Regions from separate parts of the Alcanivorax sp. P2S70 genome, predicted to be linked through region 3. Evidence: predicted binding sites of a transcription regulator. Region 3 holds the regulator's gene; each other region holds the start of a gene.
The links. Region 3 encodes PhoB, which activates phosphate uptake and scavenging genes when phosphate is short. Its sites were predicted from a motif close to TGTCATANNNNTGTCANA; they were not measured.
Positions count from the first base shown of each region.

Region 1: a site for PhoB is predicted at 981-998, ahead of ppk1 (polyphosphate kinase 1). Genes of this name have one in related genera too.
Region 2: a site for PhoB is predicted at 1,152-1,169, ahead of Q672_RS26830 (glycerophosphodiester phosphodiesterase). Genes of this name have one in related genera too.

Region 1 is NZ_AXBZ01000023.1:177,071-179,341, reverse strand. It holds gene ppk1 (polyphosphate kinase 1) at 1-942, opposite strand, end outside; gene Q672_RS25880 (TonB-dependent siderophore receptor) at 1,182-2,271, shown strand, end outside.
Region 2 is NZ_AXBZ01000031.1:1,076-3,346, forward strand. It holds gene Q672_RS26825 (patatin-like phospholipase family protein) at 1-325, shown strand, start outside; gene Q672_RS26830 (glycerophosphodiester phosphodiesterase) at 298-1,083, opposite strand; gene Q672_RS26835 (sulfotransferase) at 1,217-2,271, shown strand, end outside.
Region 3 is NZ_AXBZ01000034.1:405,667-407,937, reverse strand. It holds gene ubiA (4-hydroxybenzoate octaprenyltransferase) at 1-719, shown strand, start outside; gene phoB (phosphate regulon transcriptional regulator PhoB) at 986-1,690, shown strand; gene phoR (phosphate regulon sensor histidine kinase PhoR) at 1,762-2,271, shown strand, end outside.

The DNA.
Region 1 (2,271 bases), on a different contig from region 3:
AAACATCCGCGCCAGATTCACAGGGCCATTCACCTCGTAGAGGTCATCCTCGCCCAGCTCAAATTGCTCCAGCAGGTAGTGCATCAGATGCCGTGGACAATTGTCAGCCACTTCCAGGCGTACTTCGTCTCCGTAGCGACGGGAAAGTAGCTGGCCTTTCAGGGCGCTGGCCAGATCTTCTGCTTCTTCGTCCACTTCAAGATCCGCATTGCGAGTCACTCGAAATTGGTAGCAGCCAGTGGCTTTCATGCCCGGGAAAAGATCCGAGACATGGGCATGGATCATGGAGGAAAGGAAAATAAAATTATCGTCGCCGTCGCCACTGATTTCGTCCGGGATGCGGATCAGGCGCGGCAGCGAGCGCGGAGCAGGCACAATGGCCAGTCCTGTGGAGCGACCAAATGCATCCTTCCCATCCAGCGGCACGATGAAGTTTAAGCTCTTGTTGACCAGGCGCGGGAAGGGATGGGATGGGTCCAGTGCGATGGGGGTCAGAACCGGGTAGACCTGCTCACGAAAATACTTTTTGACCCATTCAGCCTGGGCTTCGGTCCAATCTTCGCGGCGCAGGAAGTCGACGCCTTCCTCGCGCAGTGCCGGTAACAGGATGTTGTTCAGGATGTGATATTGCCGGTCCACTGCTTCATGGGTGATGCGGCCGATTTCCCTGAGCAGCTCGGCCGGCAGCATGCCATCCGGGCCCGGTTGACCTGTGCCGGTTTCCAGCTTGTTGCGCAGACCCGCTACACGAATCTCGAAGAACTCGTCCATGTTGCTGGAAAAAATCAGCAGAAAATTCAGCCTTTCCATCAAGGGGTGGTTGTCGTCCATGGCCTGCTCCAGCACCCGCAGGTTGAACTGCAGCAGGCTCAATTCCCGGTTGAAGTAGTAGTCGGGGTTATTGAGGTCGATGGCGCTGTGCTCGCTGGCAATGTCATTCATGGTCTCGTCCTGAGCGGAACCGCAAGGGCCCTCTATTCCATGACATATATATGACACGGTAATGACAGGGAACGGGATTCACCCCTGTCCAGCTTAATCCTGCATGAACAAAGGGGAAAGAATGAGGCAGGTTCAATCATGGGAAGCAGACTGACAAAGCTTACTTTTCAGTGTCGCGGCAAAGGTGTAGAATGCGAATCGTTATCGTTTTTAGTATTTTTATATTTTGGAGCTTGCCAATGACTTGCCGATATCGCGCGATTTGGGGCGCGCCGCTGGTAGGGATGTCCCTGCTTTCTTTGTTTCCTGTGACGGTACTCGCTGAAGAGCCCTCTACCAATGTGATTCCTGCTGTAGAGGTAAGCGCCGAGGGCGCTGAAGAAGCGGGATATATCACTGAAAGGGAAACCGCCAAAACGGGCAAACTGGATGTGGCAGTGGAAGAGACACCATTTGCCATTAGTGTTGTAAATCAAGAGTTTATTCGTGATACCGGGGCCAAGAATATTCAGGATGCCCTACTTTACAGTTCGGGCGTCTATGCCGGTGCATTCGGGTTTGATACCCGTGGTGATTGGGCAAAGATACGCGGAATGGATGCGTCCTTTTATCTGGATGGGCTGCGCTCGATTTATGGCAGCTATAACAGTGTGCGCACCAATGTCTATGCTCTGGAACAGCTGGAGGTCCTGAAGGGGCCGTCTTCTGTGCTGTATGGCCAGTCTGAATTGGGCGGCATCATTAATTCCGTCTCGAAGCTCCCCAAGCCAGAGCAGCAGGGAGAAATCTGGGCGCAGGTGGGTTCCTATGACCGCAAACAGTTGGCGGCAGACGTTACCGGGCCTCTCTCAGAGGACGGGAAGTTACTCTATCGTCTGGTGGCGCTGAAGCGCGAAAGCGGTACCCAGGTGGACCATGTGGATGATGACGGTTTCCTTTTTGCGCCGTCTATTACCTGGCTGCCTACGGATAACACCAGTATTAGCCTGCTGTTTAATGCCCAGGAAAACTCAGGCGGCGTTTCGGCCCAGTTTCTTCCGGCCCAAGGGACTATCGAGCCTGGGGTGAGAGGTGATCTTCCTACGGAGACTTTTGTTGGGGAGCCTAGCTGGGATCGTTATGACCGCGAAAAAAATGAAGTCACCTTGTTTGTGGATCATCGTCTGAACGAGCAATGGAACATCGCTGCCACCGGCCGTTACACCTCCTCTGAAGCGGAAACCCGTGAGCACTGGGCATCGATTGGTTTTGGTGTTGCGCCCAATGGTGACACTGCGCGTACCATCTATATGGCGGATACCGGCACAGAGGTAACGAATTTTGATATTC
Region 2 (2,271 bases), on a different contig from region 3:
AAGAGCGCGCCGCAAGCACGGTATTGCCCTCAAGGAAGTGGATGTACTGAAGATCTACCCCTCGCGGCCGATCGATGAAATCGCTGCGGAGCATATCGGGGAGCTGCCCAAGGGCCTGCGTTTCTTCTTGCGTGGGTCGGGGGCGACCCGTTCGCCGGGGGCCAGCGCTATGAGCTACCTGCTGTTCGAGCCCGGTTTCACCAACGCCTTGATTGAAATGGGCCGCAAGGATGCCTTGGCCCGCAAAGAGGAAATCCTGTCGTTCTTCAGTGACGAACCGCTTTACCGACCGGAGCCTCAGTCGGAAACGGAAGACGAGGCGTAACGCTGCCGACTGCGGAAGTGGCTGACGAAACTGGTGGGGTAGTCGGTGATGATGCTGTCTACCTTGAGTCTGGCCAACCGCTCGGCTTCAGTCAGATCATTGACGGTCCACACCGACACTTTCAAACCTCGCCGGCGTGCCCGGCGCATCAACGCCGGGGTGACCAGGGAAAAGTGCGGAATCACCCAGCTACAGCCCAGGCCCTGGGCACGGCGGGTCGGTTGCAGATAGCGGTACTGGCAGACGTAGCCACGCTCGATATCCGGTGCCATGGTGCCGATCATGCGCAGAAAGCCGGTATGACTGGAGGTGATCACCACCCGTGATTGCAGTTGCTGGTCATGAATCATGTGGCTGAGGTGGTGGGCCAGTTGATGCAGCACGTGGCGGTCGGCCCCTTTCACTTCAAACTGAAACCGCATCTGCGGCCCGCACAGGTCGACCACTTCCTGCAATGAGGGAATGCCGGTGGGGCTATGCCAGCCGGGAGTGTTACGTCGGGCATCCATGACGCCCAGCTGCGCTCGCGTATATTGCCGCACGTTGCCGCGAACGCCTGTGGTTCGTGTGACATCGCTGTCATGTAGCACAATCAGTTGACCGTCAGAGGACAGCCGTACGTCCAGCTCCATCTCCGTGACACCGGCCTCGACGGCCACCTGAAAGCTGGCCAGGGTGTTTTCCGGGGCTTCGCCACGGGCGCCACGATGCCCGACGAGGGCGGGGTGCAGGTGGACAGGGGTTGCTGGAGGAGTCATGGCAATATTCATACGGGCATTGTTTGCGAGAAAGATGACAGCGCTGTGACCTGGACACAAGAGGGTAAGGTGTCATTTTTATGACTTATCGCAAGGCTAGCCTTGCGCAGTAGGTTACCGAGGAGCCAGTCGATTGAATAACGCCCTGTCCGTCATCAAACAATACCTGCGAGGTATTCCGGCCAGTGCCTTTCCTGATTACGGGATTGGCCGGCGAGGAGCATCGTTGCAACGGCTGTTGGTGATCGTGTTGTTCTGGCCGGTATTTCTGCTGGTGCAGTTGATCAATGGGGCGGGACTGCTGCTCGACTATGTACTGTTTCCGGACTTTCGCCGCGTTACGGTGCGCGAGCCTTTGTTTGTCGTGGGAGTGCCACGCAGTGGCACGACCTTTCTGCACCGGTTGTTGGCGCTGGATCAGCGTTTTACGACGACGGCATTATGGGAATTGCTGTTTGCTCCATCCATTACGCAACGTTATTTCTGGACTGCCATAGCCTCACTGGATGCGAGAATCGGCAAACCGGCCGGGCGCCTGCTGCTGTGGCTGGAGCGACGTTTGTTGGGTGGCCTGGATGGTGTGCACAAGACCGGTCTGCGGGACCCTGAAGAAGACTACCTTGGACTGATTCCGGTGTGGGGCTGTTTTCTGATGGTGCTGGTGGTGCCATCTCCTTCCTTGTGGCGCCTGACGTTTCTGGACCGCGATGGCTCTCCCGCAGAAAAACGCCGGCTAATGGCGGCCTATCGCCGTTTTGTGCAGCGGCATTTGTATTTCCATGGCCAGGACAAGCAGTTGCTGTCGAAAAACCCTTCGTTTACTCCGTGGATGCAGACCCTGGCGGACGCCTTTCCTGATGCGCGCTTCATTGGCTGCCTGCGTAATCCGGATGCCTCCGTGCCCTCACAGATCAACTCGATTCTGATTGGAGCACGGCTTTTCGAGGGGCGTGACACCACCACTTACTGGCGAGACGGGTTCATGGCGATGCTGGATTATTACTATCGGCATCTGCTGGAGGTGCTCGACACCCTTCCTGAATCGCGACAGGGATTGTCGGTCATGGAAGTGTTGGCAGATCGTCCTGCAGAGGTTGTTGCACAACTGTATGTTCGTTTCGGTTGGACCCTCGATCTGGCGTTCCGCGAACGTCTTGCGGAACAAGACCGTAAGGCAAAAGGCTATCG
Region 3 (2,271 bases):
TGATCTTCTTTCTGGGGGTGGTGATCATGCGCGCGGCAGGCTGCGTGATTAACGATTTTGCCGACCGGGATTTCGACGGCGATGTGGAGCGCACCCAGGGCCGGCCGCTGGCCACTGGCGCCATCAGCAGCAAAAAGGCGCTGGCGCTGTTCGCCGGGCTGGGGCTGCTAGCCTTCGTACTGGTGCTGTTCCTCAACGAATTGACCTTCTGGCTGTCCTTCGGCGGCCTTGGGCTGGCGGTGCTGTACCCCTTCACCAAGCGCTTCACCTTTATGCCGCAGCTGTTTCTGGGGGCCGCCTTCAGCTGGGCCATCCCCATGGCTTTTGCCGCAGAAACCGGCGAGGTCCCGGAAATCGCCTGGCTGCTGTACGTGGCCAATGTGGTGTGGACGGTCGCCTATGACACCCAGTACGCCATGTGTGACCGTGAAGACGACCTGAAACTGGGCATAAAGAGCACCGCTATCCTGTTTGGCGACGCCGATCGGTTAATGATCGGTGTCCTTCAGGGGCTAACCCTGCTGGGGCTGATCATGGTCGGCCACCGCCTTGGGTTCAGCTGGCCCTGGTATGCAGGCCTGGCAGGGATGGCCGTGACCTTCCTCTACCAGCACAGCCTGATCCGCTATCGCGAACGCTGGCCCAGTTTTCATGCCTTCCTGAACAATCACTGGAGCGGGGCGTGTGTGTTTGCGGGGTTGTATTTCCAGTACTTTTGAGTTGAAAGTTTAACGCTCAAAGTGGAAAAGGCGGGAGGCAGGTTTTGTCGTTCCGGCTCTCTGTACCCGCGCCATTACCTGCGAGCGCGGGCACGGCTATGCAAAACCTGCTGGCTTGGGCCGCGTTTCAATTTTGAACTTTCAACTCATCACTCCCTCTCCCGCTTGCAATTCCCCCGCATCCGGCTCAACTTGTCATACGCATGTCATAAAAGAGCAATCTAATAGGGCACCAACAAAAGACTGACAGGCGAAGGAAGGAAGCCATGTCCCGTAACCGAATTTTGATTGTTGATGACGAGCCGGCTATCCGTGAGATGGTCGCTGTCGCCTTGGAACTGGCGGACTTTGATGTACTGGAAGCTGAAAATGCCCAGCGCGGCCACGAGATCATCGTCGACGAACGGCCAGACCTGGTACTGCTGGACTGGATGCTGCCCTCCGTGACCGGCATTGAGCTGGCCCGTCGCCTTAAGCGTGATGAGACCACCAATGAAGTGCCGATCATCATGCTTACCGCCAAAAGCGAAGAAGATAACAAGATCCAGGGCCTGGATGTGGGTGCTGACGACTACATCACCAAACCGTTTTCCACCCGCGAACTGATTTCCCGGATCAAGGCGGTACTGCGCCGCTCTTCCAGCGCTGCCGCCGAAAAAGCTATCGAAGTGGAAGGGCTATGCCTGGACCCGGTCAGCCACCGTATCAGCGCTAACGACGAGCCGGTGGATATGGGGCCAACCGAATATCGCCTGCTGGAATTCTTCATGAGCCATCAGGAGCGAGCCTACTCCCGCACCCAGTTGCTGGATCAGGTGTGGGGCGCCAATGTGTATGTGGAAGACCGCACCATCGACGTCCACATCCGCCGTTTGCGCAAGGCTCTCGCACCCTACGGCTTTGACCGTTTTATCCAGACGGTGCGAGGTACGGGCTATCGCTTTTCGATCAAGGCCGCCAAGGCGAGCTGAAGCCAATAATGTGTTAGGGTTCATGACCTCGGTATAACTCCAGTCTGACCCCACAAGGGCAACACACGATCATGAAAGCCAGCCTGGCCAAAGAAGTTAATCGAATCGCCGGCCTGATCGCCCTGGCCGCCTTGACCGCTCTCGCAGTCGGTCACATCTGGCCATTGCTGGTAGGCCTGGTGGGCTACATTTTCTGGAGTACCCGGCAGCTGTTCTCCCTCTACAGCTGGCTGGTCCGTGATGATCATACCGAACCGCCAGACAGCATCGGTCTGTGGGGCGAGTTCTATACCCGGCTGGAACACTTGTTTCAGAAAGAACGGCGTGCGCAGGAAAACCTGCAAAGCATCATCCACCGCGCCCAGCAATCCGTAAACGCTCTGGAAGAGGTGGTCATCCTGATTGACCAGCACGGCTATCTGGAATACTGGAACGCCGCCGCAGAGCGCTATATGGGCTTCAACCCCAGCCAGGACCTGGGGCAACCGCTCACCAACCTGGTGCGCCACCCCGGATTTACCGAATACCTTCATCGCGCCGATTTTCGCGAACCCCTGGAAATTCCCTCTCCGGTGAATGAC